DNA from 3 places in the Mesorhizobium sp. WSM4898 genome. Region 1 is predicted to be linked to each of the others. Evidence: predicted binding sites of a transcription regulator. Region 1 holds the regulator's gene; each other region holds the start of a gene.

Evidence for each region. Region 1 encodes HrcA, which represses chaperone genes, less so after heat shock. Its sites were predicted from a motif close to GTTAGCACTCNCNNNNNGNGAGTGCTAAC; they were not measured.
Region 2: a site for HrcA is predicted at 6,441-6,469, ahead of groES (co-chaperone GroES). Genes of this name have one in related genera too.
Region 3: a site for HrcA is predicted at 5,336-5,364, ahead of groES (co-chaperone GroES). Genes of this name have one in related genera too.

The regions. Positions count from the first base shown of each region.
Region 1 covers NZ_JARTVQ010000001.1:320,760-331,123, forward strand. The annotation lists gene rsmI (16S rRNA (cytidine(1402)-2'-O)-methyltransferase) at 1-249, opposite strand, end outside; gene P9228_RS01620 (hypothetical protein) at 403-600, shown strand; gene P9228_RS01625 (hypothetical protein) at 608-796, shown strand; gene P9228_RS01630 (low molecular weight protein tyrosine phosphatase family protein) at 879-1,202, opposite strand; gene hemW (radical SAM family heme chaperone HemW) at 1,199-2,377, opposite strand; gene rdgB (RdgB/HAM1 family non-canonical purine NTP pyrophosphatase) at 2,374-3,051, opposite strand; gene P9228_RS01645 (VOC family protein) at 3,052-3,462, opposite strand; gene rph (ribonuclease PH) at 3,545-4,261, opposite strand; gene hrcA (heat-inducible transcriptional repressor HrcA) at 4,426-5,508, shown strand; gene P9228_RS01660 (hypothetical protein) at 5,540-5,737, shown strand; gene P9228_RS01665 (sorbosone dehydrogenase family protein) at 5,848-7,197, shown strand; gene P9228_RS01670 (LysE family translocator) at 7,310-7,927, shown strand; gene cysK (cysteine synthase A) at 8,114-9,094, shown strand; gene P9228_RS01680 (glutathione S-transferase family protein) at 9,542-10,171, shown strand; gene P9228_RS01685 (DUF6596 domain-containing protein) at 10,194-10,364, opposite strand, start outside.
Region 2 covers NZ_JARTVQ010000015.1:26,178-36,541, reverse strand. The annotation lists gene P9228_RS29830 (GYD domain-containing protein) at 1-137, opposite strand, end outside; gene P9228_RS29825 (ABC-F family ATP-binding cassette domain-containing protein) at 354-1,976, shown strand; gene htpG (molecular chaperone HtpG) at 2,137-4,029, opposite strand; gene groL (chaperonin GroEL) at 4,301-5,929, opposite strand; gene groES (co-chaperone GroES) at 5,982-6,296, opposite strand; gene P9228_RS29805 (Hsp20 family protein) at 6,644-7,120, shown strand; gene P9228_RS29800 (Hsp20/alpha crystallin family protein) at 7,210-7,719, shown strand; gene P9228_RS29795 (hypothetical protein) at 8,091-9,518, shown strand; gene P9228_RS29790 (hypothetical protein) at 9,560-10,364, opposite strand, start outside.
Region 3 covers NZ_JARTVQ010000008.1:129,377-139,740, reverse strand. The annotation lists gene P9228_RS25600 (TetR/AcrR family transcriptional regulator) at 1-319, shown strand, start outside; gene P9228_RS25595 (LysR family transcriptional regulator) at 524-1,423, opposite strand; gene P9228_RS25590 (SDR family oxidoreductase) at 1,530-2,291, shown strand; gene P9228_RS25585 (hypothetical protein) at 2,288-3,139, opposite strand; gene P9228_RS25580 (hypothetical protein) at 3,213-3,380, shown strand; gene P9228_RS25575 (class I SAM-dependent methyltransferase) at 3,377-4,006, shown strand; gene P9228_RS25570 (hypothetical protein) at 4,106-5,167, shown strand; gene groES (co-chaperone GroES) at 5,426-5,722, shown strand; gene groL (chaperonin GroEL) at 5,792-7,444, shown strand; gene P9228_RS25555 (LysE family translocator) at 7,772-8,383, opposite strand; partial or broken gene P9228_RS25550 (YkgJ family cysteine cluster protein) at 8,652-8,969, opposite strand; gene P9228_RS25545 (SRPBCC domain-containing protein) at 9,167-9,946, opposite strand; gene P9228_RS25540 (metalloregulator ArsR/SmtB family transcription factor) at 9,946-10,266, opposite strand.

The DNA.
Region 1 (10,364 bases):
GGCCTCGGCCGCATTGTGCTCGTGATAGGCCGTGGTGCGCCGGCGAATGCCGTAGCGTTCGAGCAGCACGCGCGAGACGCGGGTGTCCTCGCAGGCAACGATGTCGGCGCCGGCCAGCGTCTCCAGCGCACGCAGCGTGACATCGGCGAGATTGCCAATCGGCGTCGCCACCAGATAGAGCGCCGGCTCCAGCGGCCGCGCCGCAATTTCGGTCTGCCCGATTACATAGCTGCGTTTGTCGCCGGTCAATTGAGGCCCTCCCCACGCGCCACTGTTTGCCACGGCTGATCTGCGGTTGCAAAACGTGATGGCGATGCAAGGGAATCGCCATGCCTTTGCCACGATGCGGAACCAAACCGCGTAAGGCGGATTTTACCCCTGATTCCCGAGGAGGAGGACAGGATGGACAGCCTGATCATTCAAGACGCTTTCACGCCCTATTATTCGGGCTGCAAGCGCTTTGCCGGATCGGAGAAGGTTGCCGGTTCGGAGGATCGGGAACCCTCCGCCAGGACAAAGGACAAGGAAGCGATGAAGCCGCTTCCAAGCCCCGCGGTTCAAGACGCCTCGACCGAAACCGAAAGCACGACGGAGCACTGACCGGACGATGCCCAATCGCTTCGACATTTTCATCACACGACTCGAAAGCAAGACCGCCCGCGAGGGCATTCCTTCCCATCCGATCGCCGCCCAGCACGGGAACCGCCGCGACAAGACTGACCTGAAGCAGGGCCGTTCCGGCGACGCGCATGCGGAAAAGGATCGCGGGAAGCAGCGTCAGAAGCACGACGCCTAGAGCAGCTGCGACCCTTCGCGATCTCTCGCCTCATCCCAGGCGGAGCGAGGAGCGAAGCGCCATGCTTGGCGCCTGACGCCATTCAGCCCAGATAGTTAGTGACCTTCGCCTCGAGCAGCCGCACCAGTTCCGGATCCATGAACGCATAGTTGTCCGGGATGTCGAGGCAGATCACCCGTGCCCGCATCAGGCTTGACCGGAACTTCTTCTGCAGCTTGACACGATGCGCCTTCTCCATGACGAAGATGATCTCGGCCCACGCGACCAGTTCATGCGTCAGCGGGTTGTCCGCGTCGTGATTGGTGCCGGCCGATTCGACCTCGAGGTCGCGGCGCCTGGAAAACACCTGCTCGGCGGTGGGGCTGCGCAGGCGGCTCTGGCTGCAGACGAAGAGAACCTTTTTCACCGCGCGAGGTCTGCCACCACCGCATCGAGCACGATCATGCCGGCGGTCGTGGCGCGGAGGCGGGCGTTGCCGACCGGCGCCACCAGCCCCTCTTCCTGCAGCACCGACAATCGGTCGCTCGCCAGACTACGCCCGGCAAGCGTCTCGTAGCGCTGGAGGTCGATGCCTTCGGCCAGCCGCAGCCCCATCAATAGGAACTCGTCGGCTTCTTCGGCGCGCGTCAGCACCTCGCCGCCGTTGACGCCATGGCCCCTGGCTTCGACCAGGTTGGCCCAGGTCTCAGGCATCTTTTCCGCGACCGTCACGGTACGGCGGCCGTTCTCGACGAAGCGGCCATGCGCGCCGGGTCCGACGCCGACATATTCGCCGTAGCGCCAATAAGTCAGGTTGTGCCGGCTTTCCGCGCCCGGCCGCGCGTGGTTGGAGATTTCGTAGGCCGGAAGCCCGTGCGCCGCGGTCACCTCCTGCGTCAGCGCGTAGAGGTCGGCGGCATGGTCGTTGTCGGGCAGGACGAATTTTCGCGCTGAGTGGAGTGCATGGAACGGCGTGCCCTCCTCGATCGTGAGCTGATAGAGCGACAGGTGGTCGGCGGCGTGCCCGATCGCTTCCTCAAGCTCTAAAGCCCAAGCCTCCGGCGTCTGGCCGGGCCGCGCATAGATCAGGTCGAAGGAGAGCCGCGGAAAGATTTCCCGCGCCAGCCCGATGGCCTGCAGCGCCTCCTCGACATTGTGCAGCCGGCCGAGGAAGCGCAGGTCCTTGTCGTTCAGCGCCTGCACGCCGAGCGAGACACGGTTGACGCCGGCCGCCCGATAACCGCGGAAGCGCTCCGCCTCGACCGAGGACGGGTTCGCCTCCAGCGTCACCTCGATCCCGGCAGGCACCGTCCAGTTCTTCGCTACGGCTTCCAGAACCGCTGACACAGTTTCCGGCTTCATCAGCGACGGCGTGCCGCCGCCGAGGAAGACGCTGGTCACCTCGCGCGGCCCGGTGCGGGCGCGCATCGTCTTGAGCTCCGTCTCGAAGGCCCGCGCAAAACGCTCCTGGTCGACCGGCTGGTGGCGAACGTGGCTGTTGAAGTCGCAGTAAGGGCATTTGGCCGCGCAGAACGGCCAATGGATATAGACGCCGAAGCCGGGGCTGCGGTCGAGCGGCATGGTCTGGCCTGTTCCGATCATTTTGACCTGAGCCGCGCCAGATCCAGCCGCGCCAAATCCAAGCGGGCCTGGGCAAACTTCTGGAAGGCGCGGGCGCGGTGCGACAGGGCTGTTGCCTGGCCGGGCTTCCAGCCATGCTTTTGCTCGGCGCTCATCTCGCCAAAAGTCTTGGCGAAGCCGTTGGGCAGGAACACCGGATCGTAGCCGAAGCCGAGCGTGCCGCGCGGCGGCCAGACCAGCGTGCCTTCGGCCTCGCCGCGGTAATATTCGGCCTCGCCATCGGGAAAGGCGAGGCAGATGACGGCGACGAAACGGCCGGTGCGCTGCGCCGGCTCGGTCGCGCCGACCTCCTGCAGCGCCACTTCGGTGCGCTGCATGGCCATGCCGAAATCGCGTGTGCCGTCCGCCGTCTCGGCCCAGTTGGCGGTGTAGACGCCGGGCGCCCCGTCGAGCGCGTCGACGCAGAGCCCCGAATCGTCCGACAGCGCCGGCAGGCCGGTGGCCTTGGCGGCGGCATAGGCCTTGATATAGGCATTCTCCTCGAAGGTCGTGCCGGTCTCGTCCGGTTCCGGCAGGCCGTAATCCTTGGCCGACTTCGCCTCGAAGCCGAACGGGGCCATCAAGTCGGCGAATTCGCGCAGCTTGCCTTCATTGTGGCTGGCGACGACGATCTTTTGTCCGTTCAAAGAATGCATTCAGAGACCCCAGATCCTTGGTTCGGCGAACTCGATCGAATTGCCCGAAGGGTCGCGGATATAGATCGAATGTCCGCCCTGCGGCCACTCGAAATCGCTTTCGATGGCGATGTTCTTGGCCGCCAAATGCTTGCGCCATTGGGCGATCTCGGCCGCAGTCGCGGTGAAGCAAAGATGCCCTTCGCCGACCGTGCCGTGCGGCGGCACCTTCAGCCTGGCGTCGGGCGCCGGCGGAATTTTCGTCGCCTCGGCATTGAAGATGAGCAGCACGCCGTTGCCGCAGCGGAAGAAGACGTGGCGACCTTCGACCTTGCCCAGCGGATCCAGGCCGAGGATGTCGCGGTAGAAGGCTTCGGCAGCGGTTAGATCTGTGACGTAGAGCGCTGATTCCAGAATCGCGGAGGGAGTCACGAAGCACCCCCCTCTGCCCTGTCGGGCAGATGGCCGGCAGGCCAGAAGGGGATGCGAAGGATCGTCGACCTCATCGGTGACCCTACGCCACCGCCATCTGCTGCAGGCTCACCAGCCGCGAAATACCCTTCTTGGCCAGCCCCATCAGCGCCGAAAACTGCTCTTCGGAGAAGGGCTCGCCTTCCGCAGTACCCTGGATCTCGACGATGCCGCCCTTGCCGGTCATGACGAAATTGGCGTCGGTGCCGGCCGAGGAATCCTCGAGATAATCGAGATCGATGACCGGCTGTCCGTCATGGATGCCGCAGGAGATCGCCGCGACATGGTCCTTGAGAACCTTGGAAACGCTGGCCATCTGGCGCGCTTCCATCCAGCGCAGGCAATCGTATAGCGCCACCCAGCCGCCGGTGATCGAGGCGGTGCGGGTGCCGCCGTCGGCCTGGATAACGTCGCAGTCGACGGTGATCTGCTGTTCGCCTAGCGCCTGCAGGTCGACAACGGCGCGCAACGAACGACCGATCAGCCGCTGGATCTCCAGCGTGCGGCCGCCCTGCTTGCCGGCGGAAGCCTCGCGGCGCATCCGCTCGCCCGTCGAGCGCGGCAGCATGCCGTATTCGGCCGTAACCCAGCCCTTGCCGGAATTGCGCATCCAGGCCGGCACCTTTTCCTCCAGGCTCGCCGTGCACAGCACATGCGTGTCGCCGAACTTCACCAGGCACGAGCCTTCGGCATGCTTGGAGACGCCGCGCTCGAAGGAGATGGCGCGCATTTCGTCGGGCTGGCGTTTGGAGGGGCGCATTCGGCCTTCTTTCCTATGGTTTTGGATTCGTCGGCGGCTTGTAGACGCATGCGGCGGATGGCGCAAAGGAAAAGGGCGCCAAGGAAACGGCGCAAGCGAAAATGGCCCGGGTTGCGCCAGGGAGGCTTAAGTCTATATCTTTCAATAGGAGGTTTTTCGCTGGAATGAACAAGGCAGTCGATCCCGCATCGCAGCCGCCCGTGCTTCAGTCGCTCGACATGCGCTCGCGCGACATCTTCCGGCGGATCGTCGATTCCTATCTGCGCGACGGCGAGCCGGTCGGCTCGCGCAGCCTGTCGCGCATCCTGCCGTCGTCGCTGTCACCGGCCACCATCCGCAACGTGATGAGCGACCTCGAGCATCTGGGGCTGATCTACGCGCCGCACATCTCGGCCGGCCGCCTGCCGACCCAGACCGGCCTGCGCTTCTTCGTCGATGCCTTCATGGAGCTCGGCGATCTGTCGGACGACGAGCGTCGCGTCATCGAGGCGCAGGTGCGTGCCTCGGGCTCGGGCGCCACGCTGGAGCATATGCTGACCGAGGCCAGCCAGATGCTCTCCGGAATGTCGCGCGGCGCCGGCCTGGTGCTCGCCGCCAAGAACGAGGTGGCTCTGAAGCACATCGAGTTCATCCAGTTGGAACCCACCAAGGCGCTCGCCGTCCTGGTGTCGCAGAGCGGCGATGTCGAGAACCGCGTTGTCGACCTGCCGGCCGGTATCACCGTCTCGCAGCTGCACGAGGCCTCGAACTTCCTCAACGCCCATATCCGCGGCCGCACGCTGGCCGAGGCCCGGGTCGAGATCGCGCGCATCAAAGACGAGACCAGGGCGGCTCTCGACACGCTGTCGCAGGAGCTGGTCGAGAAGGGCCTCGCGGTCTGGGCCGGCGCCGAAAGCGGCCTGCCGGCGCGCCTCATCGTGCGCGGCCGCGCCAATCTTCTGGAAAACGTCACCGCCCAGGCCGATCTCGAATTGCTGCGCCATCTGTTCGAGGATCTGGAAACGCAGGACGGACTGCTGCAGCTCCTCGACCTCGCCGAGGAAGGTCCGGGCGTGCGCATCTTCATCGGCTCGGAGAACAAGTTGTTTTCGCTGTCCGGTTCGTCGCTCGTGGTCGCGCCCTATCGCGACAAGGATGCCCGCGTCGTCGGCGCGCTCGGCGTCATCGGCCCGACGCGATTGAACTATGCCCGCATCGTCCCGATGGTCGACTATACGGCCCAGTTGATTTCGCGCATGCTGAGATAGGCGAGCGGGAAACGTCGCAAGGAGGGTGGAAATGGCGCTGGAATCGTTCAAGGCCCAGATCAGCCTGCTGCTCGAGGAGATGGTGAACCAACCGGAAGACGATCACGAGATCCAGGAGCTACTGCGCGAGAAGCTCAGGGAAATGCGCGCCATGGGCCTGCCGCTGCCGGCCGATCTGGTCGCGCTGGAAAAGCAGCTCGACGACGATCTGGATATCGAAGAGAGCTGAACTGCCGGCGCTTTCCGTCAAAATCCGCATGCCCGGCTTCTCTTTTGGAAAGCCTGCCCGATATTCGCTGTCTGGTTGCTGATGCACGTTGGCGAATAACGGAGAACAGCATGATACGGATTGCCGGCCTTGCCGCCCTCGCTTTGTTCCTGGCCTCCGGCGCCGTCGCGCAGCAGGCCGATCAGCCCTTGCTCACCGGCAAAAAGGCCTTCGGTGACTGGAGGGCCGACCGGCCCGGCGTGCGGCGCCTCATCAGGCCCGACGATCTCCCGAAGCCGAATGTCGCCGAATCCGCCTCGAACGGCGGCGGTGTCACCGATCGCCCCGAGGATGCCACGCCAGCCCTTCCACCCGGCTTTTCGGCCGAACTGGTGGCTTCGGGCATCAGCAGCCCGCGTGTCGTGCGCACGGCGCCGAACGGCGATCTCTTCGTCGCCGACAGCAGGGCGAGCCAGGTCCGCGTCTATCGACTGGCCGAAGGCAGCGCCAAGCCCGCCGAGAAGTCGGTCTTTGCCAAAGGCCTGACCCGGCCCTACGGCATCGCCTTCTATCCGCCGGGCGACAAGCCGCAATGGGTCTATGTCGCCAACAGCAACAGCGTCGTCCGCTTTGCCTATCGCGACGGCGACCTCAAAGCTTCCGGCGAGCCCGAAACGATCGTCTCGGACATCCCGTCGAGCCATCACTGGACGCGCGACATCGCTTTTTCGCCCGACGGCAAAACGCTCTATCTCTCGGTCGGCTCGGGCTCGAATACCGCGGAGGGCATGGGAGCGAGGCCGAAGGGCGGCGTCGAAGAATGGGCGAGATCGGCACCGCTCGGCGCTACCTGGGGCGCGGAGGAAGGCCGAGCGGATGTGCTCGCTTTCGATCCTGACGGCAAGAACCGCAGGATGGTCGCCACCGGCCTGCGCAACTGCTCGGGCATGACGGTGCAGCCGGCTACGGGCGCGCTCTGGTGCGTCGTCAACGAACGCGACGAGCTAGGCGACAACGTGCCTTTCGAATATGCGACCGCCGTCAAGGAGGGAGCCTTCTATGGCTGGCCCTGGTACTATATCGGCGACAACGAGGATCCGCGCCACAAAGGCGCGCGGCCCGATCTCGCCGGCAAGGTCACGGTGCCGGACGTGCTGATCCAGGCACATTCGGCGCCGCTCAACATCGCCTTTTACGAGGGCGGCAACTTCCCGGCCGACTACAAGGGCGACGCCTTCGTCACCCTGCACGGCTCGTGGAACCGCAATGTCCGCACCGGCTACAAGGTGGTGCGGCTGAAGTTCAAGGACGGCAAGCCGACCGGCGAATATGAGGATTTCGCCACCGGCTTCGTCATTGCCGACGATGCGGTCTGGGGCCGGCCGGTCGGTGTCGCGGTGGCGAACGATGGTTCGCTGATCCTGACCGAGGACGGCAACGGCACGATATGGCGCGTCACCTACGGCGACGGCCGGTCCTGAAGCGGCGCTGGTGCAACCGAATCCGGCCGCAAGGCAATTAACGCCGCCCCGGCACCGTGGTAAGAGGCTGCCGCTCTGGATCCCGATCCCGGGATAGCGCTGGGTTCAAACCATGACACTGACAGGATTTCTCGCCTACAGCGCCGCCCTCGGCGTCGCCGCCGCCATTCCGGGTCCCGGCGTGACGGCGCTTGTTGCCCGCGCGCTCGGCTCCGGCTTCCGTTCGTCGCTCGCTATGTCGTTCGGTCTCATGCTCGGCGACATTACCTACCTCACCGCCGTCGTGCTCGGCCTCGCCTTCGTCGCCCAGACCTTCGGCATGGTGTTTCTCGCCATCAAATGGGCGGGCGTCGCTTATCTCGCCTTCCTTGCCTGGCGCTTCTGGACGAGCGGCATCTCGCCCGAAACGGTCGAGGCGCGGAAGAGCAAGAGCGGCCTGGCGTCGAGCTTCATCGCCGGGCTGACGGTGACGCTCGGCAACCCGAAGACGATGATCTTCTATCTCGCCATCACGCCGACCATCGTCGACCTGAAAACGATCACGCCGGCCGACTACGGCATCCTTGTCGCGCTTACCGTTGTCGTCCTGTTCGTGGTGCTGGTCCCCTATCTGGCGCTGGCTGCGAAGGCGCGCTGGTTCCTGAGATCGCCGCGCGCGCTCAAGGTGCTGAACCGCACCGCCGCCGGCTTCATGATGGGAGCGGCAGCCGCCATTGCGGCCCGTCAATAGGCTGCATTCTCAACCGGCCCCCATTTCGGGGAAAGCATCCCCAAAACGGGCGATCCGGAAAATGCATTTCCGGCGCGGGGAGGTTTCAGCAGCCGCCCCACTCGGATATTTTCGGCGAGCAGCCTATCTTGCGCGGCTGAAAGCCTTATTCTGTTTGCCTATGCCTTTGCCTTGGGAGCGAAACCAATGAACAAGCCCGTCACCTCCGCGCGCGTCCCCGGCCGCGGCCGCATCTTCAACTCGATCACCGAGACGATTGGGGACACGCCACTGGTGCGGCTGGATAAGTTCGCCAAGGAGAAGGGCATCGTCGCCAACGTGCTGGCCAAGCTCGAATTCTTCAACCCGATCGCCTCGGTCAAGGACCGCATCGGTGTCTCGATGATCGAGGCGCTGGAGGAGGGCGGCAAGATCGCGCCGGGCAAGACCACGCTGATCGAGCCGACCTCCGGCAACACCGGCATCGCGCTGGCCTTCGCCGCCGCCGCCAAGGGTTACAAGCTGATCCTCACCATGCCGGAGACAATGTCGGTCGAACGTCGCAAGATGCTGGCGCTGCTCGGTGCCGAATTGGTGCTCACCGAAGGCCCGAAAGGCATGAAGGGCGCCATCGCCAAGGCCGACGAGCTTGCCGCGACGCTGCCCAACGCCATCATCCCGCAGCAGTTCGAGAACCCGGCCAATCCGGAAATCCACCGCCGCACCACGGCGGAGGAGGTCTGGAACGACACCAATGGCGAGGTCGACATCTTCGTGGCCGGCATCGGCACCGGCGGCACCATCACCGGCGTCGGCCAGGTGCTGAAGAAGCGCAAGCCTTCGCTGCATGTGGTGGCAGTCGAGCCGGAAGCCTCGCCGGTGCTCTCCGGCGGCCAGCCCGGCCCGCACAAGATTCAAGGCATCGGCGCCGGCTTCGCGCCCAAGATCCTCGACACGACGATCTATGATGAGATCGTCAGGGTCTCGAACGAGGATTCGGTCGCCAATGCGCGCCTCGTCGCCCGCCTCGAAGGCGTGCCGGTCGGCATATCGTCGGGTGCCGCGCTGCAGGCGGCGATCGTCGTCGGCTCGCGGCCGGAAAACAAGGACAAGAACCTCGTCGTCGTCATTCCGTCCTTCGCCGAGCGCTATCTCTCGACGATCCTGTTCGACGGGCTGGGGGCCTAGGCGCTCATCCCTCGAGGAATGGCTTCAGCCCCTCACGGTCGTAGTCCCAGGGCGAAGCAGGAGCGAAACTCCGTCGCGTCGATCCTGGGATCCACGCCGTGACCGTGGCCAGGAAATGCCACGGTCCAGAATGGATACCACCTGTCTTATCCGAGATTAACGGAGCCGCTGCTCCTCCGCAGAAAGACCCGCAAAGCTTGTGACGTGGGGACGTCACGGGATTGATCCTCGGGTCTGCGCGCGTCGCGCAGCTCGTTGCTCGCACGTGGATGACCAAGTCGGGAACGCCACAGCCAATCTCAAGAGCTTGCAGACAAGCGGCACTCCCGGGATGATGCAAGCTGGATCGCTCAAAAAGCGTCTGTGGCAAGCGGAGCCCGGCTTGAGGAAGGCGCCGCTTCCGGTTCAAATCGCCGCCGGCCTCGAATCGGCCGGCGGGAGGATTTTATGTACAAGCTTTACACGCGTCCCGGCAGCGGCGGCTTCGTCGTCGAGGCGGCCTTGGCTATGGCCGGCGCGCCTTTCCGGCAGATCGACGTGCCGAAGAAGGATCCGCCCGATCCGGCTTTCCTCGCCATCAGCCCGTTGAACCAGGTGCCGGCGCTGACATTGCCCGACGGCCGGTCGATGACGGAATCGGCGGCGATCTGCATCCTGCTCGCCGAGCGTCATCCAGAAGCGCATCTGGCGCCGCAAGCGGGCTCGCCGGCGCGCGCCGATTTCCTGCGCTGGATGGCCTTCATGTCGTCGGCGCTCTATCCCGCGATCCTGAGGCTCTATTACCCCCACCGCTACACGGCCGACGCCGATAGCGTGCAGGTGGTCAAGGAGGCGGCTATCGCGGAAATGGATCGCGGCTTTGCCATTCTCGATAGCGCGCTCGCCGGCCGTGAGTGGCTGGCCGGTGAGGAACTTTCGCTGGTCGACATCTATCTCGTGATGCTGGTGGCCTGGCATCCCGACACCAAGAGCGCTCGCGTGGCCTGGCCGAACATCGAACGGCTGTGGGGCAAGTTGCGCCAGCATGCGATCATGCGGAAACTGAACCTTTCTCATGAGATGTGGCCGCAGGACTAGTTGCTGGAACCGCCGTCTCGCCTCAGTTGCGGACCAGCTTCCCCCGCTCGGCCTGCAGGAAATGGCGCAAGGCCGGATCGCGCTCGAGGCCGATCGCCCGCCCATAAGCCTCGGCGGCCTCGGCCGTCCTGCCGAGCCTGGCTAAGAGCTCGGCCCGCGCCGCCCAATAAGGCTGGTAGTCGCCAACCCGCTT
Region 2 (10,364 bases), on a different contig from region 1:
GCGTACCAGAACCCGTGCAGCTTTCCGCCGACCGATTCTATGTATGAGCTGGCTGCCTTGCGGCGATCCTCGGGGTTTTCGATCATTCGCGCCCAGGTCTCGGGCGTGTAGCTGAAGCGCGTCAGGTACATGGCCATGGTTGACCTCCCTTGCCAGAGCCCATCAAGTGGTTGGCTCCAGCACTAAGCGCTCGATCGGTCGGCGACGCCAATCAATTTCACCGCGGCTGGGTTCTGCCTCGAAGGAATAGCCGAGCGCGCGGATGCGGCGCTTCTGCCTCTTCCCTCCGCAGCCTCATTCGCGTATGCCCCGGGCAAATCCCGCCATCTCAGCGCAGTTTCCCGGACCGCCCCATGATCCGTCTCGAAAATATCGGCAAGCAGAACGGCCGTCAGATCGTCTTCATCGAAGCCTCGGCCGCCCTGCAGAAGGGCGAGAAGGTCGGCCTCGTCGGCCCGAACGGCGCCGGCAAGACGACGCTCTTCCGCATGATCATCGGCCAGGAGCAGCCGGACGAAGGCCAAGTCTCAGTCGATCGCGGCGTTACCATCGGCTATTTCAGCCAGGATGTCGGTGACATGGAGGGGATGAGCGCCGTCGCCGAGGTGATGGAAGGCGCCGGCCCGGTGAGCGCCGTCGCAGCCGAGATGCGCGAGCTCGAGCACGCCATGGGCGATCCCGACCGCGCCGACGAGATGGACGCGATCATCGAGCGCTATGGCGAGTTGCAGCACCGCTTCGAGGAACTCGACGGCTATGCGCTCGACGGCCGCGCCCGCGAGGTGCTCGACGGCCTCGGGTTCTCCCAGGAGATGATGGACGGCGACGTTGCAAAACTCTCCGGCGGCTGGAAGATGCGCGTCGCGCTCGCCCGTATCCTGCTGATGCGGCCCGACGTCATGCTGCTCGACGAGCCGAGCAACCATCTCGATCTTGAGAGCCTGATCTGGCTGGAGAAATTCCTCAAGGACTATGACGGCGCGCTGCTGATGACCTCGCATGACCGCGAGTTCATGAACCGCATCGTTTCGAAGGTGATCGAGATCGACGCCGGCGCGCTCACCTCCTATTCCGGCAATTACGAATTCTACCAGGAGCAGCGGGCGCTGGCCGACAAGCAGCTGCAGGCGCAGTTCGACCGCCAGCAGGCGATGCTTGCCAAGGAGATCGCCTTCATCGAGCGCTTCAAGGCGCGCGCCTCGCACGCCGCCCAGGTGCAGAGCCGGGTGAAGAAGCTCGACAAGATCGACCGCGTCGAGCCGCCCAAGCGTCGCCAGACGGTGGCCTTCGAGTTCCAGCCTGCGCCGCGCTGCGGCGAGGACGTGGCGACGCTGAAGGGCATCCACAAATCCTATGGCAGCCGCTCGATCTATGCCGGCCTTGACTTCCAGATCCGCCGCCGCGAGCGCTGGTGCGTGATGGGCGTCAACGGCGCCGGCAAGTCGACGCTTTTGAAGCTCGTGGCCGGCGCCTCCGAGCCGGATGAGGGCTCGGTGGCGCGCGGTCCGAGCGTCAAGATGGGCTATTTCGCCCAGCACGCCATGGAACTGCTCGACGGCGAGCGCACCGTGTTTCAGACGCTGGAAGACAATTTCCCGCAGGCCGGCCAGGCACCGCTCAGGGCTTTAGCCGGCTGCTTCGGCTTTTCCGGCGACGAGATCGAGAAGAAGTGCCGCGTGCTCTCGGGCGGCGAGAAGGCAAGGCTGGTCATGGCGCTGATGCTGTTCGATCCGCCGAACCTTCTGGTGCTCGACGAGCCGACCAACCACCTCGACATGGCGACCAAGCAGATGCTGATCGAGGCGCTGGCGCAATATGAAGGCACGATGCTGTTCGTCTCGCACGACCGCCATTTCCTGTCCGCACTATCGAACCGCGTGCTGGAGCTCACGCCGGATGGCATCCACACCTATGGCGGCGGCTATACGGAATATGTCGCCAGGACGGGGCAAGAGGCACCGGGGCTGAGGGGGTAGGGCGGCGCTCTGACCTCCGAGCGTAGTAGCGTGGAGAAGCCTTGACCCGTCGGCAGGACAGAGGGGGGCGCGAAGGATCGCGACCGATCTCACCCTTGCGCCGCCTCCTCGTGAGAAGTCACGGCAGGATCCGGGCTCCGTGAGGCGCCCAACGCCCCCACTACTCCCTCGCCAAACCGCGCTCGATCAGGCGAGCAAGCCGCGCCGAAAACGCCCTGGCATCGGCTGGCTTGTCGCCGTCCAGCACGCGCGCCTCGTCGTAAAGCAGATGCGCGGCGTCTTCCTTGAAAGCGCGCTCGCCGTCGCCGAGCTTCGCCAGCGCCGTGACGCGCTCGTGCCGCGGGTTGATCTCGAGGATCGGCTTCGCCGCCTTGTCGAGGCGGCCGGCGGCGTTGAGCAGCCGCTCGAACTGGCGGTCGGGACCGTGCTCCGGTGCGACCAGGCAGACCGCGCTTTCGGTCAGGCGGTCGGAGGCCTTCACGTCCGAGACCTCGTCTCCCAGCGCCGTCTTCACGAAGGCCAGGAAGGTCGCGATTTCGGACGAGATTTCGGCATCCGGCTTGGACGCGGTGTCGAGCAGCGGGATCTCCGACAGTTCGGCCGCGCCCTGCGTCACCGATTTGAACGGCTTGCCGTCGAATTCCGGCGCCATCGTCGTCCAGAAACTGTCGACCGGATCGGTCAAAAGCAGCACTTCGATGCCGCGCGCCCGGAACCCTTCGAGCTGCGGCGAGACCTCGAGCCGGGCGCGGTCTTCCCCGGCCATGAAGAAGATCGCCTTCTGCCCTTCCTTCATCGCGGCGACATAATCGGCCAGGCTGCGCAGCGTCTCGCCGGAAGCGGTCGAGCGGAAGCGGGCGAGCTTCAGCAGCTGCTCGCGCCGCTCGTAGTCCTCGTAGATGCCTTCCTTGAGCACGACGCCGAAATTCTCCCAGATCTTGGCGTAGGCCTCGGCATCGTTATCGGCGAGTTTGCCCAGATCGCCGAGGACGCGGTTGGTGACACCCTTGCGGATCGCGGCGAGCAGCGGGCTTTCCTGGATCATCTCGCGCGAGACGTTGAGCGGCAGATCGGCGGAATCGACCAGGCCGCGCACGAAGCGCAGATAGCGCGGCAACACGTCGGCATCGTCGGTGATGAAGACGCGCCGCACGTAGAGCTTCATACGACCCTTGCGGTCCTGGTCGAAGAGATCGAACGGACGCGAGCCCGGCACGAAGGCAAGTGCGCTGTATTCGTGCCGACCCTCGGCGCGGAAGTGGATGGTGGCGGCCGGCTCGTCATACTGGCCGGCGATGCTGCGGTAGAAGTCGGTATATTCCTCGGGCTTTATGTCGCTCTTCGGCCTCACCCAGAGCGCCGTGCCGTCGGCGACATCGCGCGGCTCGGCGCCCGGCTTCTCAACAAGCGTGATCGGCACCGGCACGTGGCCGGACTGCGACTTCGCCAGCCCTTCGAGCCGGTAAGGCGTGGTGTAGGAACTCGCATCGTCCATCAGATGCAGCACGACGCGCGTGCCGCGCCTGGGAGCTGCCGCAAGCGGCACGGGAGCGATCTCGTAGGTGCCCTTGCCGTCGGAAGACCAGCGCCAGGCTTCCTCGCTGCTGGCCTGCCGGCTGATGACATCGACATGATCGGCCACCATGAAAGCGGAGTAGAAGCCGACGCCGAACTGGCCGATGAGTTGCGAGTCCTCAGTCGCCTTGCCAGCCTCGACGCGCTCGATGAACGCACGGGTGCCGGAGCGTGCGATGGTGCCCAGAGCCTCGGCCATCTCCTCGCGGCCCATGCCGATGCCGTTGTCCTCGACGGCAAGCTGCTTGTTGTCGGGGTCGGCCGAAATAGTGATGCGCGGCTTTGCGTCCTCGCCCAGCAGCTCGGGACGGGTGATCGCTTCGAAGCGCAGCTTCTCGCACGCGTCCGCGCCGTTGGAGATCAGCTCGCGCAGGAAGACGTCCCGGTCCGAATAGACCGAATGCACCATCATGTGCAGCAGCCGCGAGACATCCGCCTCGAATGTCCTGGTTTCCGTCGTCTTGGTATCCGTCGTCATTCAGAATCTTCCCACATAGTAACTCTGGCCCGTCGCGCCGCGGCGTGTCGAAGCTGCCGATCTCCGCCGATGAGGGGAGATGTCCGACAGGACAAAGGGGACGCGTCCCGCCAGCCGATCTGTCGCGGAGTGCTTTCTCGCTTTTCCGGTTCTTGTCAATTCAGAAGGGTGCCGTTTCCCTCGCGCTCCCTTTTGCCCTGCCGACCAATCTCCCCCAATTGAACCCTGTCGGGGGAGATTGGCTGTGTCGGCGCCGCGCCTCCCCAGCGTCCTAGAAGTCCATGCCGGCGCCGGCGGGCATGGCGGGTGCCGCTTCCTTCTTCGGCTTCTCGGCGACCATCGCCTCGGTGGTGACGAGCAGGCCGGCGATCGAGGCTGCATCCTGCAGCGCGGTGCGCACGACCTTGGCCGGATCGATAACGCCCTGGCTGAAAAGATCGCCATATTCGCCGGTCTGGGCGTTCCAGCCATAGGCGAAATCGGTCTTCTCGCGCAGCTTGCCGACGATGATCGAGCCTTCCGCCCCGCTGTTCTCGGCGATCTGACGCGCCGGCGCCTCGATGGCGCGCCGCACGATGTCGACGCCGTATCTCTGGTCGGGGTTGTCGGCAGCCACCGCGTCGAGCGCATTGGCGGCCCTGAGCAGCGCCACGCCGCCGCCCGGAAGAATGCCTTCCTCGACCGCCGCGCGCGTCGCATGCATGGCATCGTCGACGCGGTCCTTGCGCTCCCTGACCTCGACCTCCGTCGAACCGCCGACGCGGATCACAGCCACGCCGCCGGCGAGCTTGGCCAGACGCTCCTGCAGCTTCTCGCGATCGTAGTCCGAGGTGGTCTCCTCGATTTGCGCCTTGATCTGCGCGACGCGGCCCTGGATCTCCTCCTTCTTGCCGGCGCCATCGACGATCGTGGTGTTCTCCTTCTCGACCACCACTTTCTTGGTGCGGCCGAGCATCTCCAGCGTGACGTTCTCAAGCTTGATGCCGAGATCCTCGCTGATAGCGGTGCCGCCGGTGAGGATGGCGATGTCCTCCAGCATGGCCTTGCGGCGGTCGCCGAAGCCCGGAGCCTTGACGGCCGCAACCTTCAGGCCGCCGCGCAGCTTGTTGACCACCAGCGTCGCGAGCGCCTCGCCCTCGACATCCTCCGCGATGATGAGCAGGGGCTTCGCCGACTGAACCACCGCCTCCAGAACCGGCAGCAGCGCCTGCAGGTTGGAAAGCTTCTTCTCGTGGATCAGCACATAGGGCTCTTCGAGCTCGACGCGCATCTTATCCTGATTGGTGATGAAGTAAGGCGAGAGATAACCGCGATCGAACTGCATGCCTTCGACCACTTCCAGCTCGGTGTCGGCGGTCTTGGCTTCCTCGACGGTGATGACGCCCTCGTTGCCGACCTTCTGCATCGCCTCAGCAAGGAAACGGCCGATCTCGGCATCACCATTGGCCGAAATCGTGCCGACCTGGGCGATCTCGTCATTTCTGGTCACCTTGCGGGCGTTGGTCTTCAACTCCTGAACAATAGCCTCGACGGCTTTGTCGATGCCGCGCTTCAGATCCATGGGATTCATGCCGGCGGCAACGGCCTTGGCACCTTCCCTGACGATGGCCTGGGCGAGAACGGTCGCGGTGGTCGTGCCGTCGCCGGCGATATCGCTGGTTTTCGAGGCGACCTCGCGCACCATCTGCGCGCCCATGTTCTCGAACTTGTCCTCGAGCTCGATCTCCTTGGCGACAGTGACGCCGTCCTTGGTGATGCGCGGAGCGCCGAACGACTTGTCGATGACGACATTGCGGCCCTTAGGGCCGAGCGTGACCTTCACCGCGTCGGCGAGGATGTTGACGCCGCGCAACATGCGGTCGCGGGCGTCGGAATGGAATTTCACTTCCTTGGCAGCCATTGGAACACTCCTTCAGCAGGCACCTTTCATTCACCGATCGGGTTGGGCCGGTTCAAGCCGCTTTTCCCAACGCCGATGTCTGCTCGACCACACCCATCACGTCGCTTTCCTTCATAATGAGCAGGTCTTCACCGTTGAGCTTGATCTCGGTGCCGGACCACTTGCCGAACAGGATGCGGTCGCCGACTTTGACGTCGAGGGGAATGAGCTTGCCGCTCTCGTCGCGCGCGCCGGAACCGACGGCGATGATCTCGCCTTCCTGCGGCTTCTCCTTCGCCGTGTCCGGGATGATGATGCCGCCGGCCGTCTTCTCCTCGGCCTCGACGCGGCGGACCAGAACGCGGTCATGCAATGGATGGAACTTCATATCGTTCTCCTTCGGGACAAACAGATTTTGAGAGGTTCCTCCACTCCGGACCGGAAGGACCGGAGCGGGGCTCGCGACCCTTTCGGCCTCGCGCATGTGGATTTGGTTTTGCACGCGCCGGTTTCAAGAGGCCGCAAGAAATTTTTTGGCACTCGCAACAGCCGAGTGCTAGCGCCGTGAAAACAAAGGTAATTATGCAGCTTTGACGGGCGCGCCCCGGACCTCTTGACGGCAAAGGAATCAATTCCCAAATCGAACCTGCCGGCGCCTGATGTGGCCGGCAAGGTCAAGGAGCGCCGCTGCCTTGGCGCTCCTCGTATCTATGTTGCTCAATGGAGGATGTAGCTATGAGAACCAGTTTCGACTTTTCTCCCCTGTTCCGGTCGAGCATCGGCTTCGATCGAATGCTGAACGCGCTCGAGACCGCAAGCCGCATCGAAACCGCTGACAACTGGCCGCCCTACGATATCGCCAAGAGCGGCGAGGACGACTACCGCATCACCATGGCCCTGGCAGGCTTCAGCCAGGACGAACTGGCCATTACCCAGGAGCAGAACATGCTGATGGTCTCTGGCCAAAAGGCAGGCGAGGACAACGGCGAGTACCTGCATCGCGGCATTGCCGGCCGCGCATTCCAGCGTCGCTTCGAGCTTGCCGATCACGTCAAGGTCGTCGATGCGAGCCTCGTCAACGGTCTGCTGACAATCGACCTCAAACGCGAGATCCCGGAAGAAATGAAGCCGCGCCGGATCGAGATCACGGCGGACAAATCATCGCCAACGGCCGCGACAAAGAAAATAAAGGCCGACAACAAGGCGGCCTGAGCCTTCTCGCCGCGCTTTGCGCCAAGCGCCGGGTGATGTTCCCGGCGCTTGTGGGCCTTGTCTTCCGGATGAACAGAAAGGAGGAAAACATGAGTGTTCGTGATCTGATTCCCTGGGGCCGAAACAATGGTAACCAGGTTCCAAGTGTCTTCCGCGACGGCGAACGCGATCCTTTCCTGTCGCTGCATCGCGAGGTGAATCGGCTGTTCGACGACGTCTTCCGGGGTTTCGGTTCCGGCTTGCCATCCCCAGGCGGCGTATCAGCCTTTGGTGCCGGCTGGCCGAGCGTTGAGATCTCCGACAACGAGAAGGAGATCAAGGTGGCGGCCGAAGTCCCGGGCCTGGACGAGAAGGACATCGAGGTGCTGCTTGATGATGGCGTGCTGACGCTGAAGGGTGAAAAGCGCTCCGAGACGGAGGACAAGGAGCGGCAGTTCTCCGAGCGCATCTATGGCCGCTTCGAGCGTCGAATCCCGCTGGGCTACGAGATCGAAGAAGACAAGATCGATGCCCGCTTCAAGAACGGCGTGCTGACGGTAATGCTGCCCAAGACCGCGAAGGCGCAGTCGCAGGCCAAGCGTATCGAAATCAAGAGCTGATGCCTGGATGCAGGGGTTGGACCGGCGGGTCCGGCCCCTGCGGCATGACGGAACCTCGGCGCTAGATGGAACGGCCAACGCTGGCGTAGGTGCTGGCTGGAGCGTGGCTCCCCTTCCAACGAGTGATCCGCCCGCAGCGGGCGCCAGGTGCTCGCTTGCGGCTCGATGACGTGCGGCCGACGCAGGCCATTCTAACCGTTTACCGCGCTGAGCGCAGATGCCGCTGACGGAACACCGCGCAAGCCTCTGGAAATCCGCGATAACCTTAATTCCTTCCTTCTTTTGGTCAGGCTTCCCGTACGGAACGTTAAGGGCTAGATTAGCAATTCGTTAAGTAATACGGCGGGTGTGAGCGTAAGAGGTGTGCCGTTATGAATTTCAAATCCCTGATCAAACGGGCCGAGGACGTAGACAAGGAATTTCAAGAGCTCCAGTCGGATCTGGCAGAGGCTTTCGAAGAATGTCTTTCGGCTGACGAAGAGACGTCCCCGGGATACGATTCTGCCGCCGACCTGGCGGCAAGCGAGGAGGATCCGCCGGGCGAGACTCAGTCCGAGGGTTCCGCCTCCCGGCTGACGCCGCACACCCAGACACGGTTGGCCGCCTTGGAAGCCGTTTCCGGACTCTTCCGCGACGGACAGGGTCATCTGGAGGAGATCGGGTCAAGGCTGGCCGAGATCGCCACAGCGCACCACATGACGCGCGATATCCTGAACGCCCTGCATCGCGATGCGCTGCGCGCCAATGAGCTGGAGCTGGAGAACGCCGCTCTGGGCGCCGAACACAAGGCCTTGTCGGAACAATTGCTTGACGCTACGCGCAAGCAGCGCGAACGCGACGGCGCGGCCGAGGCCTGGCAGCAACGCGAGGCAAGTCTCGTCCAGGACAGGGAGTCGCTGCGCGAGGCGCTTGCAGCGGTGCGGCTCGAAATGGTCGAGATGGGCAATGAGAGCGCCAGGCGCGAGGCTGAGTTCGGTGAGATCGTCAAGACCCTGACGGCCAAGACCGTCGAAGCCGACAGGCGCGCTGTCGAGAACAAGCTGCTGCGCGAGAAGCAGGTCGGGCTTTCGATCGAGCTGGAGCAGGCGCAAAAGCGCGAGGCCGAGGCCCGGCACAAATTCGACGAGTTCGCGGCGACCCACGCCAACGAAGCCACGCGGATTGCCGAACTTATGGCCCAGCTCGGCAGCCACGAGAAGGAGGAGGCCCGGCTGCAGAAATCGTTGGAGACGACGCAGGCCAAGCTTGCCGAGGTAACCGAAGCCGCCCGCATTGCCGAAAGCGATGGCGCGGCGGAGCTGGCGCGGAGCAGGGCAGAGCTGCGCGGCTTGCGCTCCGAAATCCAGGAGCTGCAATCGCGGCTCGAGCAGGCCTCCATCGACAAGACCGATGCGGTCGCCGAGGCGACAGGACTGAGGGCGCAGTTGAATGACGCCGTGACCGAGCGGCAGATCGCGGAAGAGAAGCTTGCCGTTCTCAGGAACGAGAGCGAATTGGACAAGAAGAATTTGTCGGTGATCAGTACCAACCTCTCGCAGCTATCGCTGCAGCAGGCGTCGGAGCAGATCCAGCTCGATATCCAGAAACAGGAATGCGAGGACCTGCGCGCCGAGGTCGAGACGCTGAATGCCCGCATCAAGGAGCTGCTGCCTTATGAGCGGCTGCACAGGGTGACGGACGCCCGGGCCCGGCAGGATGTTGTGCCCGTGACGAACGGGCATGTCACCAACGGGCATATCGTGGAGCCGGCGCGACCCACCGCCAGGCGCCGGCGAAACATGAGGGCCGCCGCGAGCTGAGGAAGGGTGTCTAGCCAGCTCAGCGCTTCATCGCTCTGGGCCTACTTGCCGGTCATCCGGTCAGCAAGCTGCTGGGCCTCGGCAAGCAGTGCCGGGAAGCCCGGATCGCCCGGCAGGCGCTCGCCCATGCAGGCGCGATAATCGCCGTCGCCTTTTTCCCAGGCGGCGTTGGCGGAATCATAGGCCTGCTGGTCCTTCAGGTCCGAGTTCTGATAGGTCTGCTGAAATTTCTGGGCAGCCGCGTCCGCCGCGGTCCAAAGCGCCTCGCAGGCCGCGATCTTCGGCACGGGCGGGGACGCGGGCGCCTCGGCGACCAGGACGCGGTCGCCCTTGACGACCGCGACGACGACCTGCTGGTCGTAGATCGGTCCGACATCCTGCGTCCAGCCGCCGAGCCGCGCGACGGCGATATCGGCGCCTTCGGGCTTCTTCAGTGAAAAGTCGAGCGTCTTCACGAATGCGGCGTCGCTGCCGATCGCCTGCGTATAGAAGGCGTCTAGCTTGAGCGCCTCCTCGATGCCGGCGGGCAGCCGCAGGCCTTCATCGTCCTCGTCGGCCTTGGACCGCAGCCAGCGCTCGACCAACCCGCGGGTCGTCGCGACGATGCTCGGGCCGGTATCGCTCTTGGCGTAGCGCAGCCCGTCCAGCATGCCGAAGCCAATATCGGAGGCGCTCAGGCTCTGCAGATTGATCGTGCCGGTTGCCGGAAAATCCTTGACCGCAAGCGGGCCGAGAATGGCGGAAAGACGCTTTTCCAGATCGGCCAGCGCCTTGGTGTTGGCGCCATCGAGCGCCTCCACTTCCGCGTTCGAGCTCTCCTGCGCCGCGATGTCGGAAATCGCCTTG
Region 3 (10,364 bases), on a different contig from region 1:
TCGGCTGCTCGACGATTACTACGGCCGTGTCGCGGCGGATCCGGCGATCCAGGATCTGCAGAACGCGATCCAGGCCGACAAGGCGCTGCAGCATCTCGACATCGCCGAGACGCGGCATCAGGCGAAGATGTTCTGCGACCGTGTGGCGCCGATGCTGAAGCCTAAGCAGCGCGAGGCGTTCGGGCGCGTGGTGTTCCTGATCTTTCAGCTCGCCGGCGGCGTCGTGCGGCTGGCGCTGACGCAGGACGAGGCGGAAGGCCGGCGCACGATCGAGGATTACCGGTCGATCATCCACGCGCAGTTGCGGCTGTTTTTGTAGGCATGCCTAACGGTGGTCATCCTCGGGCTTGACCCGAGGATCCATGCGGCGACTCCGTCATAGAGCGCAACGGCGGAGAATTCTGCAATCCTTGCAACGCCTTAGCGTCACGGCATGGATCCTAGGGTCTGCGCGCGTCGCTTCGCTCCTTGCTCCGCCCTAGGATGACGACCGCTGGATACGATCTCCTCCGCGATTGCCAACTTACCCCGCATCCAGCTTCGGCCCCAGGATCTCCACCAGCCAATCGACAAACACCCTGACCCGTGGCGACAACTGCCGGCTCGGCGGATAGAGCACCGAGATCGGCGTGGGCGTCGGCGGAAAATCGGGAAGCACTTCGACCAGCCGGCCTGCCTCGAGGTCGTCCGCATATCGGAGCCTTGGCGCCTGGAACAGCCCGAAGCCCAGCCGGACCAGCGCAGCACTCGTGTCCGAATTGGCGACCGTGACCCGCGACGGCAGGACGATCTCGCGAACCATGCCGTCGACGGTGAATTCCAGCGGCATCACCTGCCTCGTGCGCGACGACACGAAGCCGATCATCATGTGCCCAGCCAAGTCGTCCGGCGTGCGCGGCACGCCGTGGCGTTCGAGATAGGCGGGGCTGGCCACGGTGATTTCGCGCGCGATGCCGAGACGCCGCACGATCATGTCGCTGTCGGGAAGCGTGCCGGCCCGGATGACGCAATCGACGCCTTCACGCACGAGGTCGACGAGGCGGTCGCCTTCGCCGATATGCACGGTCAGGCCCGGATATCGGGCGAGCAGCGCCGGCAGTTCCGGCAGCAGGAAGGTGCGCGCCATATGGCCGTTGACGTCGACGCTGAGGCGCCCACGCACCTCATGCGCGCCGAAGCCGCCCTCGGCATCCTCGATGTCGGCGAGGATGCCGATGCAACGCTGGTAATAGGCTTCACCGTCGAGCGTGGTGGTGACGTGGCGCGTGGTGCGACGCAGCAACTGCACGCCCAACCGCTCCTCCAACTGCTTGATCGCGGCGGTGGCGCTGGAGCGCGGCAGGCCGAGATCGGCAGCCGCCGCCGTGAAGCTGCGCCGTTCCACGACGCGGGTGAAGAGCCGCATGCTGTCGAACCTGTCCATCGCTGATTGTTCGCAAATCTTGAATAGAGCTGGCAATCCATGCCAGATTATATCGGTCATTCGCGCGAGTATATGGATCACCATCGCCAAGACGGAGATTTTCACCATGACCACTCGCGCCATTGCCCTCATCACCGGCGGCAGCCGCGGCCTCGGCCGCAACACAGCGCTCAACCTCGCCCGCAAGGGCGTCGACGTCATCCTCACCTACCGCTCGCGCGCCGACGAGGCGAAGGCGGCGATCGCCGAGATCGAGGCCGCAGGCGGCCGCGCCGCCGCGCTCGAGCTCGACGCCGGCGACGTTGCCACCTTCCCGGCTTTCGTCGCGGCATTGAGAAAGACGCTTCAGGGAACCTGGCAGCGCGACCGCTTCGATTATCTCGTCAACAATGCCGGGACCGGCCTGCGCAAGCCGATCGCCGAGACCACGGAAGAGGAATTCGACACGCTGATGAACATCCATCTCAAAGGCGTGTTCTTCCTAACCCAGGCGCTGCTGCCGCTGATCAACGATGGCGGCCGCATCGTCAACGTGTCGAGCGGGCTGGCGCGCTTCTCGGTTCCGGGCTCGGCCGCCTATGCGATGATGAAGGGCGGCATCGAGGTGTTCACGCGCTACCTCGCCAAGGAGCTCAGCCAGCGCCGGATCACCGCCAACACCGTGGCGCCCGGCGCCATCGCCACCGACTTCAACGGCGGCCATGTGCGCGACGACGCCGAGATCAACCGCGTCGTGGCTGGCATGACGGCGCTCGGCCGCGCCGGCGTCGCCGACGATATCGGGCCGATGATCGCCTCGCTGCTGTCGGAGGACAATCGCTGGGTCAACGCCCAGCGCATCGAGGTCTCGGGCGGCATGAATATCTAAGCGTGTTGGCGGATCAACCCTTCGAAGCCGTCGGCAAGATTGGCATTGCCGGCGGCGATGAAGCTCGACAGATTGCGGGCGCGTCCAGGCGTTTTGTTGGCATCGAGCAGCACCGCCCTGCCCTCATGCATGACGAAATCGAACTTTCCGTAGTCGAAGCCGAGCTTGCGCCTTAGCGCGCGAAGCTCGTCCGGCACCGGAACCGCCTCGCGACGGATCGTGTCGTCGCCCTTGACCAGGCTCTGCGGCGAGACATGGCGTGTACAGCGCTCGCGCTCACCGCAGAACAGCCAGAAACGGGCGGCAAAGCCATCCGGCTCAGGCTCGGGAATGAATCTTTCCACAATGAGGTCCTCGCGTCCGAACAGCTCCGCCGGAACGTCGGCGAGCGAGGCATGGATCTCGTATTTGTCGAAAGACTGGACGCCGGGAAACGGCATCGGCTTGCCGGCGCGCCGCGCGCGCCGATTCAGTTGCTGTTCCGGCGTTCCCCGATGGTTGAGGCTGCTCTTGACGATAACCTGCCCCTTCCAGCCGTCGTCCTTGCCGACGACGGCGCCGCTGATGCGGCGCTTGGAAATATCGGCGGCGCCGAGATTGAGGCAGAAGGGAAAGGCGCGGGCATACTCGACATAATCGGGCGACGTTACGGTCGCATCGACATGCAGCACCGCGATATCGGCGGCCGGCTTCGCCGACGTGCCGCTGAGGACCTGCACCGAATGGCCGCGGCGCTTCAGTTCCTCCAGCAGATCGAAGAGCATGTACGGGCTGTCCCGGCGCCATAGCAGCCCGCGCCGGCTTTGGAAGCGGTCGAACTCATGCGTGATAACGGCGATGCGTGCCATTGTTCCCCACTTGGCCTATCAAGCGTCGTCCACTATTCGAGCGGATACAACGCGCTACCGGGCTGGGGTTTGCATGACCGAGCATTGGAATGCAATTCGCAAACATTGGCAGTTGCTTGGCTCACCCCTGCGGCGGCCGGCGGAGGTTATCGAAACCTACGATCGCGAGCTCGGCCTTGCCCCGTCGGATGTCGTGATGCTCGGCGTGACACCCGAGCTCGCCGGCTCGGCGCCACGATGACGGCGGTCGACGAGTCTTCGGACATGATTGCCGGCATTTGGCCAGGCGACACCGATACGCGCAAGGCGGTGCAGGGCGACTGGTTCGATCTGCCGTTCGCCGATGCAAGCGTCGAGGCGCTGATCGGCGACGGATGTCTCTCGGTCATCGGCGCCGCCGGCCTCAGGCGCACCCTATTTGCGTCGATCGCGCGCGCGCTCAAGTCCGACGGCCGCGCCGGCATCAGGCTTTACGCCTCTCCCGCAACGCCGGACGACCCGAAGGATGTCCGCGCTCTGGCACTAAGCGGCGGCGTCTCGACTTTCCATGAGCTCAGATGGCGCGTGGCCATGACCGCGATCGGCGACGCGCCGGATTACACGATCCCGGTCAAAGCCATCCTCGAACACTTCGAAAGGGTGTTTCCCGACCGCGAGGAGCTGTCGGCCCGAACCGGATGGGAACTACCGGTCATCGGAACCATAGACGTCTACCGGAACTCGTCCGCCGTCTATAGTTTTGCGCCGGCGGCCGTCTTGATCGAGGAAGCCGAGGTCTTCTTCAAAGCCGTCCGATTGGCCTCGACCGGAAGCTACGGGCTCGCCGAGCGGTGTCCGCTGCTGGTGCTGGGGCCACCTAACCGCTGAAATCTACAGGCAGAGCTGTGACGCAAAAATTGCAAAGCGCCCTGCAATAATTCATCTTCGCCACGTCGAAATCTATCGGCCAAAAAGATGGGCTCGGGCATGAAGATACTTGCGGCATTGCTGTCGATCCTGTTGTGCGCACTCCTCTATCCGTCCTCTCCTGCCGGAGCCGATGGCACTCCCGCAACCATTCCCTTGATAAAACTTGAGTATCCGGGGAGCCCTAAGAATATTCGTATGCTCTATGTGAGAATTCTCTCTCTCGGAAACCGGAAAATCAATCAGCCTCTTTTGCTGGATACCGGCTCAAGCGGAATGACGATCGATTGTCGTTCGACGCTCCCCGCCGGATTATGCTCCGAGAACGGTATCAAGGTTGCGAAAACCCTGGAATTGGACGGTATAATTGTCACGACCCAAAAAGTGGTCATGCACTATGGCACCTACGATGAGTATGGAAATATCGCTTCGGCGCGTGTGACTTTTGGTTCGTCAAGCGCGCTGGCCTCCACGGACAGGCGAATATCGTTCCTAATCCGCTACAAGAAAGTCAGGCGCGACACAGGTGAAGTTGTCGGCGGCCCGCTTTGGCCAAAAGGCATCTTTGGCATCTCGCCCATTGGGGGCGACGGGCCACATCAGATGATCAAATCGCCAATGGACGCAGTGAGCGTGGGACCCGGCCTGCATAGAGGTTACTACCTTTCTGCGATCGGCAGTAAGTGGAAAGCCTGCACAAATGAGGCCGGCAACTGCCCACAGGTAGAAGCCCTCCACGTCGGCATCCCAGATGACGTGAAGAAGAATTTCAAGATACAAAAATGGAAACAGGCCAGCCCGCGATACAATTTCCCCACTCTTGACTCCTGTCTCTCATGGGGCTCTGAGCCGGTTTGTCGGCCGACGCTGTACGACACCGGCAACTCAACCATAATGGTCCCAACCGATACATCCAAACCGTATGCATCATTGAATGTCGGCACCAAGGTGGTGGTGAAAACCGAAGGCCAGGACGATTGGAATTTTACAACCACCTACAAGCCTGAGGTGGAAATTGTCCCTGGCCTTGAACGTAATATCGTCGGTATCCGGTATTTTGAAAGAAACAGCTTGCTCGTCGATCTTGAAACTCAGGAGATCGGCTTGCGGCTTGGATATTAAGCAGCCGATGCTCGGCCGTCCCATCGAACTCACGAGCAATTTCTGCCAAGTAGTCGTGGGGCAACCACTGTGTTTCAGAACCACGTCGGTACATGGAAAAAATTTTGCGCCATTGCCCCTCCCCGCGCGCCTTGACTCTCGCAAGCCACCAGCCTATCTCAGCGCCACGTTAGCACTCGCCTTAGGTGAGTGCTAACTTATATCCGGCCTCGCCGGATGGAGGAACAGTTCTCACCGTTCTCATTCGAGGAAGACAACATGGCAAAGTCCAAGTTCCGCCCGCTTCATGACCGCGTGGTCGTTCGCCGGGTCGAATCCGAATCCAAGACCGCCGGCGGGATTATCATCCCGGATACGGCGAAGGAGAAGCCGCAGGAAGGCGAGATCATCGCCGTCGGCTCCGGCGCTCGCGACGAAGCCGGCAAGCTCGTGCCGCTGGACGTCAAGGCCGGCGACCGTGTGCTGTTCGGCAAGTGGTCGGGCACTGAAGTCAAGCTCAATGGCGAGGACCTTCTGATCATGAAGGAATCCGACATCATGGGCATCATCGGCTGATCATCGGCCTCACCGTCAACTGAATCTTGAATCTGCGGGTTCGACCCGAACCCCTGCCAGGAGCTTACAATGGCTGCAAAAGACGTAAAGTTTTCCCGTGATGCCCGCGAGCGCATGCTGCGCGGCGTCAACATCCTCGCCGACGCGGTGAAGGTCACCCTCGGTCCGAAGGGCCGCAACGTCGTCATCGACAAGTCGTTCGGCGCCCCGCGCATCACCAAGGACGGCGTCACCGTCGCCAAGGAGATCGAGCTCGAGGACAAGTTCGAGAACATGGGCGCGCAGATGGTGCGTGAGGTCGCTTCGAAGACCAACGACATCGCCGGCGACGGCACGACCACCGCGACCGTTCTCGCCCAGGCCATCGTCCAGGAAGGCAACAAGGCCGTTGCCGCCGGCATGAACCCGATGGATCTGAAGCGCGGCATCGACCTCGCCGTCACCGAAGTCGTTACCGCTCTCGGCAAGGCTGCCAAGAAGATCAAGACCTCCGAGGAAGTCGCCCAGGTCGGCACGATCTCGGCCAATGGCGACGAGTCGGTCGGCAAGATGATCGCGGAAGCGATGCAGAAGGTCGGCAACGAAGGCGTCATCACCGTCGAGGAAGCCAAGACCGCCGAGACCGAGCTGGAAGTCGTCGAAGGCATGCAGTTCGACCGCGGCTATCTCTCGCCCTACTTCGTCACCAACGCCGACAAGATGGTCGCCGATCTGGAAGACGCCTACATCCTGCTGCACGAGAAGAAGCTCTCCAACCTGCAGGCCATGCTGCCGGTCCTGGAAGCCGTCGTTCAGACCTCGAAGCCGCTGCTCATCATCTCGGAAGACGTCGAAGGCGAGGCTCTGGCCACGCTGGTCGTCAACAAGCTGCGCGGCGGCCTGAAGATCGCCGCCGTCAAGGCTCCGGGCTTCGGCGACCGCCGCAAGGCCATGCTGGAAGACATCGCCATCCTGACCGGTGGCCAGGTCATCTCGGAAGACCTCGGCATCAAGCTCGAGAATGTCGGCCTCAACATGCTCGGCCGCGCCAAGAAGGTGTCGATCTCCAAGGAGAACACCACCATCGTCGACGGCGCCGGCAAGAAGGCCGAGATCCAGGGCCGCGTTGCCCAGATCAAGCAGCAGATCGAGGAGACCACCTCGGACTACGACAAGGAGAAGCTGCAGGAGCGTCTGGCCAAGCTCGCGGGCGGCGTCGCGGTGATCCGCGTCGGCGGCGCGACCGAGGTCGAGGTCAAGGAAAAGAAGGACCGCGTTGACGACGCTCTGAACGCGACCCGCGCGGCCGTTGAAGAAGGCATCGTCCCCGGCGGCGGCGTCGCGCTGCTGCGCGCTTCGCACGCCGTCAAGGCGACCGGCGTCAATGCTGACCAGGCCGCGGGCATCGCCATCGTTCGTCGCGCGCTGCAGGCTCCGGCCCGCCAGATCGCGGCCAACGCCGGTGCCGAGGCTTCGATCGTTGCCGGCAAGATCCTCGAGAACAAGGCTGCGACCTACGGCTTCAACGCCCAGACCGGCGAGTATGGCGACATGATTGGCATGGGCATCGTCGACCCGGTCAAGGTCGTTCGCACCGCTCTCCAGGACGCGGCCTCGGTCGCCGGCCTGCTGGTCACCACCGAAGCCATGATCGCCGAGGCTCCGAAGAAGGAAGCCGCCGGCGGTATGCCGGGCGGTATGCCTGGCGGCGGCATGGGCGGCATGGGCGGCATGGACTTCTAAGAAGTCCATAAAGCACGCCCATCATTTAACATTGCTCAAGCCCGCAAGCGGGCTTGAGTGGCGGCATGGACTTCTAAGAAGTCCGGTCCCATAGCGAATATGGAAAGGGCGGCAGACATGTCGCCCTTTTTGTTTTGGCATGCGGGCAGCCGGTCCAAAGGCGGGCTTCTATACTGTTGCGATTGGCGAAGGCCTGCGCAACAGCCGATCTCCCCTCTTGAGGGGGAGATCAGCAGCGCCAGCGCCAGCGCTCGGCCATCCCTGCGTCAATCTGATCCGCGTCGCGGACGGGCGATAGTCGAGGCGATGGGCTATATCACGGTTCGCTTACCGATCCGCCAGCGCCAGCTTGGCTCCCAGCATGACGAAGGCGCCGGCGAAAGTGCGGCGCATCCAGGTCAGCACCATCGGCCGCGACACGACATGGCTGCGCACCGAAGCCGCGAACACGCCGTAGACGACGAAGACAAGGAAGGTCATCAGCATGAAGACGCCGGACAGTTCCAGCATCCTGGCGAAAGCGTGCGGCTCCGTGGTGCTGACGAATTGCGGCAGGAAGGCGAAGAAGAAGATTGACAGTTTTGGGTTCAAGATGTTGACCAGGATGCCGGAGGTGATCACCTTTCGGACAGAGCGTGGCGCGGCGTTCTGATCGAGAGCAAGGCCGCCCTTCTCCTTCAGCGTGTTCCAGGCCATGTAGAGCAGATAGGCGACGCCCAGATATTTCAGAGTCTCGAAGGCGACGGCGCTTGTGTGCAGCACCGCCGCAAGGCCGGTGATGGCCGCCGCCATGTGCGGGATGATGCCCAGCGTGCAGCCGAAAGCGGCGATGATCGCGGCGCGAGCGCCGCGCGAGAGGCCGGCGCTCAGCGTGTAGAGAACGCCAGTGCCGGGCGAAGCGACGATAATCAGCGACGTCAACAGGAATTCGATGCTCACGGTTTCCTCCATGGCCTGCACGGCGCGGAAGGTATCGGGAGGTCCGAGCGTGGGCAAGCGGGGAAGAAAGTAATCTCCCCCTTGTGGTCCCCTCGCGAGGAGATGTCGCCGAAGGCGACAGAGGGGGGGTCGCCTCGTGTAGAGCGCGGCCTTTTCCGCGACGCGATCACGTTGGCGATTTATGTGAGACGACCCCCTCTGACCGCTTCGCGGCCATCTCCCCCTCGAGGGGGGAGATCACGCTCTCCGCCGCCAGCCCATGGGCGGCCCTTGCCATTAGGCAGTCGTCGCCGCCGGGCATGCAGGCGCGGCAGACATGCGGGCGGGCTTCGTAAATCGCGCAGGCCGTCTGCTTGCCCACCTCGCCGCGAAGCGCGGTGCAGCGGCCGTCCTCGCAGCGCATGCCTGACAGGTCGGTCGCGACCAGCTCATCGGGGATGCGGTCGAGCTCGGCATCCTCTTCGGTCGAAAAGCGCGGCCAGTCCGCCGAATAGGCGCAGCAGGCGCCGCAGCTCTGGCAGTCGAAGGCGGCTGATGCGTCAAGCAGGGTCAGGAAGGGTCGGTCGTGCGGCAAGGCTATCCTCATGCTGCCAGTGCCCTTAGCACGGAGCCGGGAGATGCGCCGCATCCGGCCGAGCAAAAAATTTTTGTTTTGCCGGGAACCTTTTTCCTGCCTGGCAGTTTTGGGCCTGTCGTCAGCAATTCATGAGCAATCGAGAAAAACTGATGACAAAAGACGCCTCCCGCGCCCTGAAAAAGCGCGAGAGGCGTTTTCTAGTGGCCTTACATGATTGTGCCCATCATCGGCAGGATTTCATAGCGGAAGCCGCGGCCGGAACGCGCCACAGGGTCGCCCTCGGTCACGGCCCTGGCCTCGGCTTCGGTGCTGACCTGCAGGATCAGAAGCCCCCACGGTCCGACTGGATCGGCGACTGGGCCGGCAATCATCATTCTGCCTTCACGAAGCAGGCCGCGCAGATAGTCGGCATGCGCATTCATCAGCGCCCCCTCCTCCTCCGTCAGGGTGAAGGCGAAATCCGGACGCGGCGGAATCAGCCGGCAATGGAAGACCGAAGGCGACCTGGCAGCCGTCTCCTTGGCAAGGAATTCGTCCAACCAGCCCAGCACGCGCTCCCAACCGGAACCGTGATCGCGGCAGGAGTCCCGTCGCGACCCGAAGCCGTCATGGCGCAGCGTCAGCCGGGTGCCGTTCTCGACGGCTTCGAGCGTATAGGTGACGGTGGTGAGGTTATCGCCGTCCCAGGGCGCCTTCCAGGTCATCACCAGACGATGCGGCGGCTCGACCTCGAGATACTCGCCGGCGACATGGAAGTCCTGCCCGTCCGCGCCCTTGCCTTCCGAGCGCCAGGCGCCGCCCGGCCGGACATCGGCCGTGTGCTTCGTCGTCCGGTACATGTTGTCGGCGCCCCACCAGAGCGGGATCTGGTCCTCAGCGGTAATGGCGCGGAAGACGCGCTCCGGCGGCACGGCGATCGTCACCGTGGCAAGGATGGTACCGGCGGAAATGTCGGCGATCGCGCGCGGCTTGTCTTGGATGGCCATCATTCATTCTCCAGGTAGGATTTGAGATTGCCGAGGCTGTGCTGCCAGAAGTCTCGGTAAGGCAGGATCCAGTCGGCGACATCCTTCAATTCCGCCGGCTCCAGCCGGTAGACTCGCTCGCGGCCCTGCCGCTGCTCGGAAACGACGTTGAGCTCGCGCAGTATCCTCAGATGCTTGGAAATGGCCGGCCGACTCTGCGAGAAGGCGGACGCCAGTTCTTTGACCGGCGCGGGGCCCTGCCGCAGCCGGTCGAGGATGGCGCGCCGCGTCGGATCGGCGATGGCGCGGAAGACGGAACGGTCGTGCTCAGCCTGCGGCATAATGCGTATCCATTTGGTTACATATTATGCCGAATTCGGTCGCCGGTCAATTATCCTCGACCGGTGTGCTTTGGCGCAACGGAACCGCGAAGCACTCC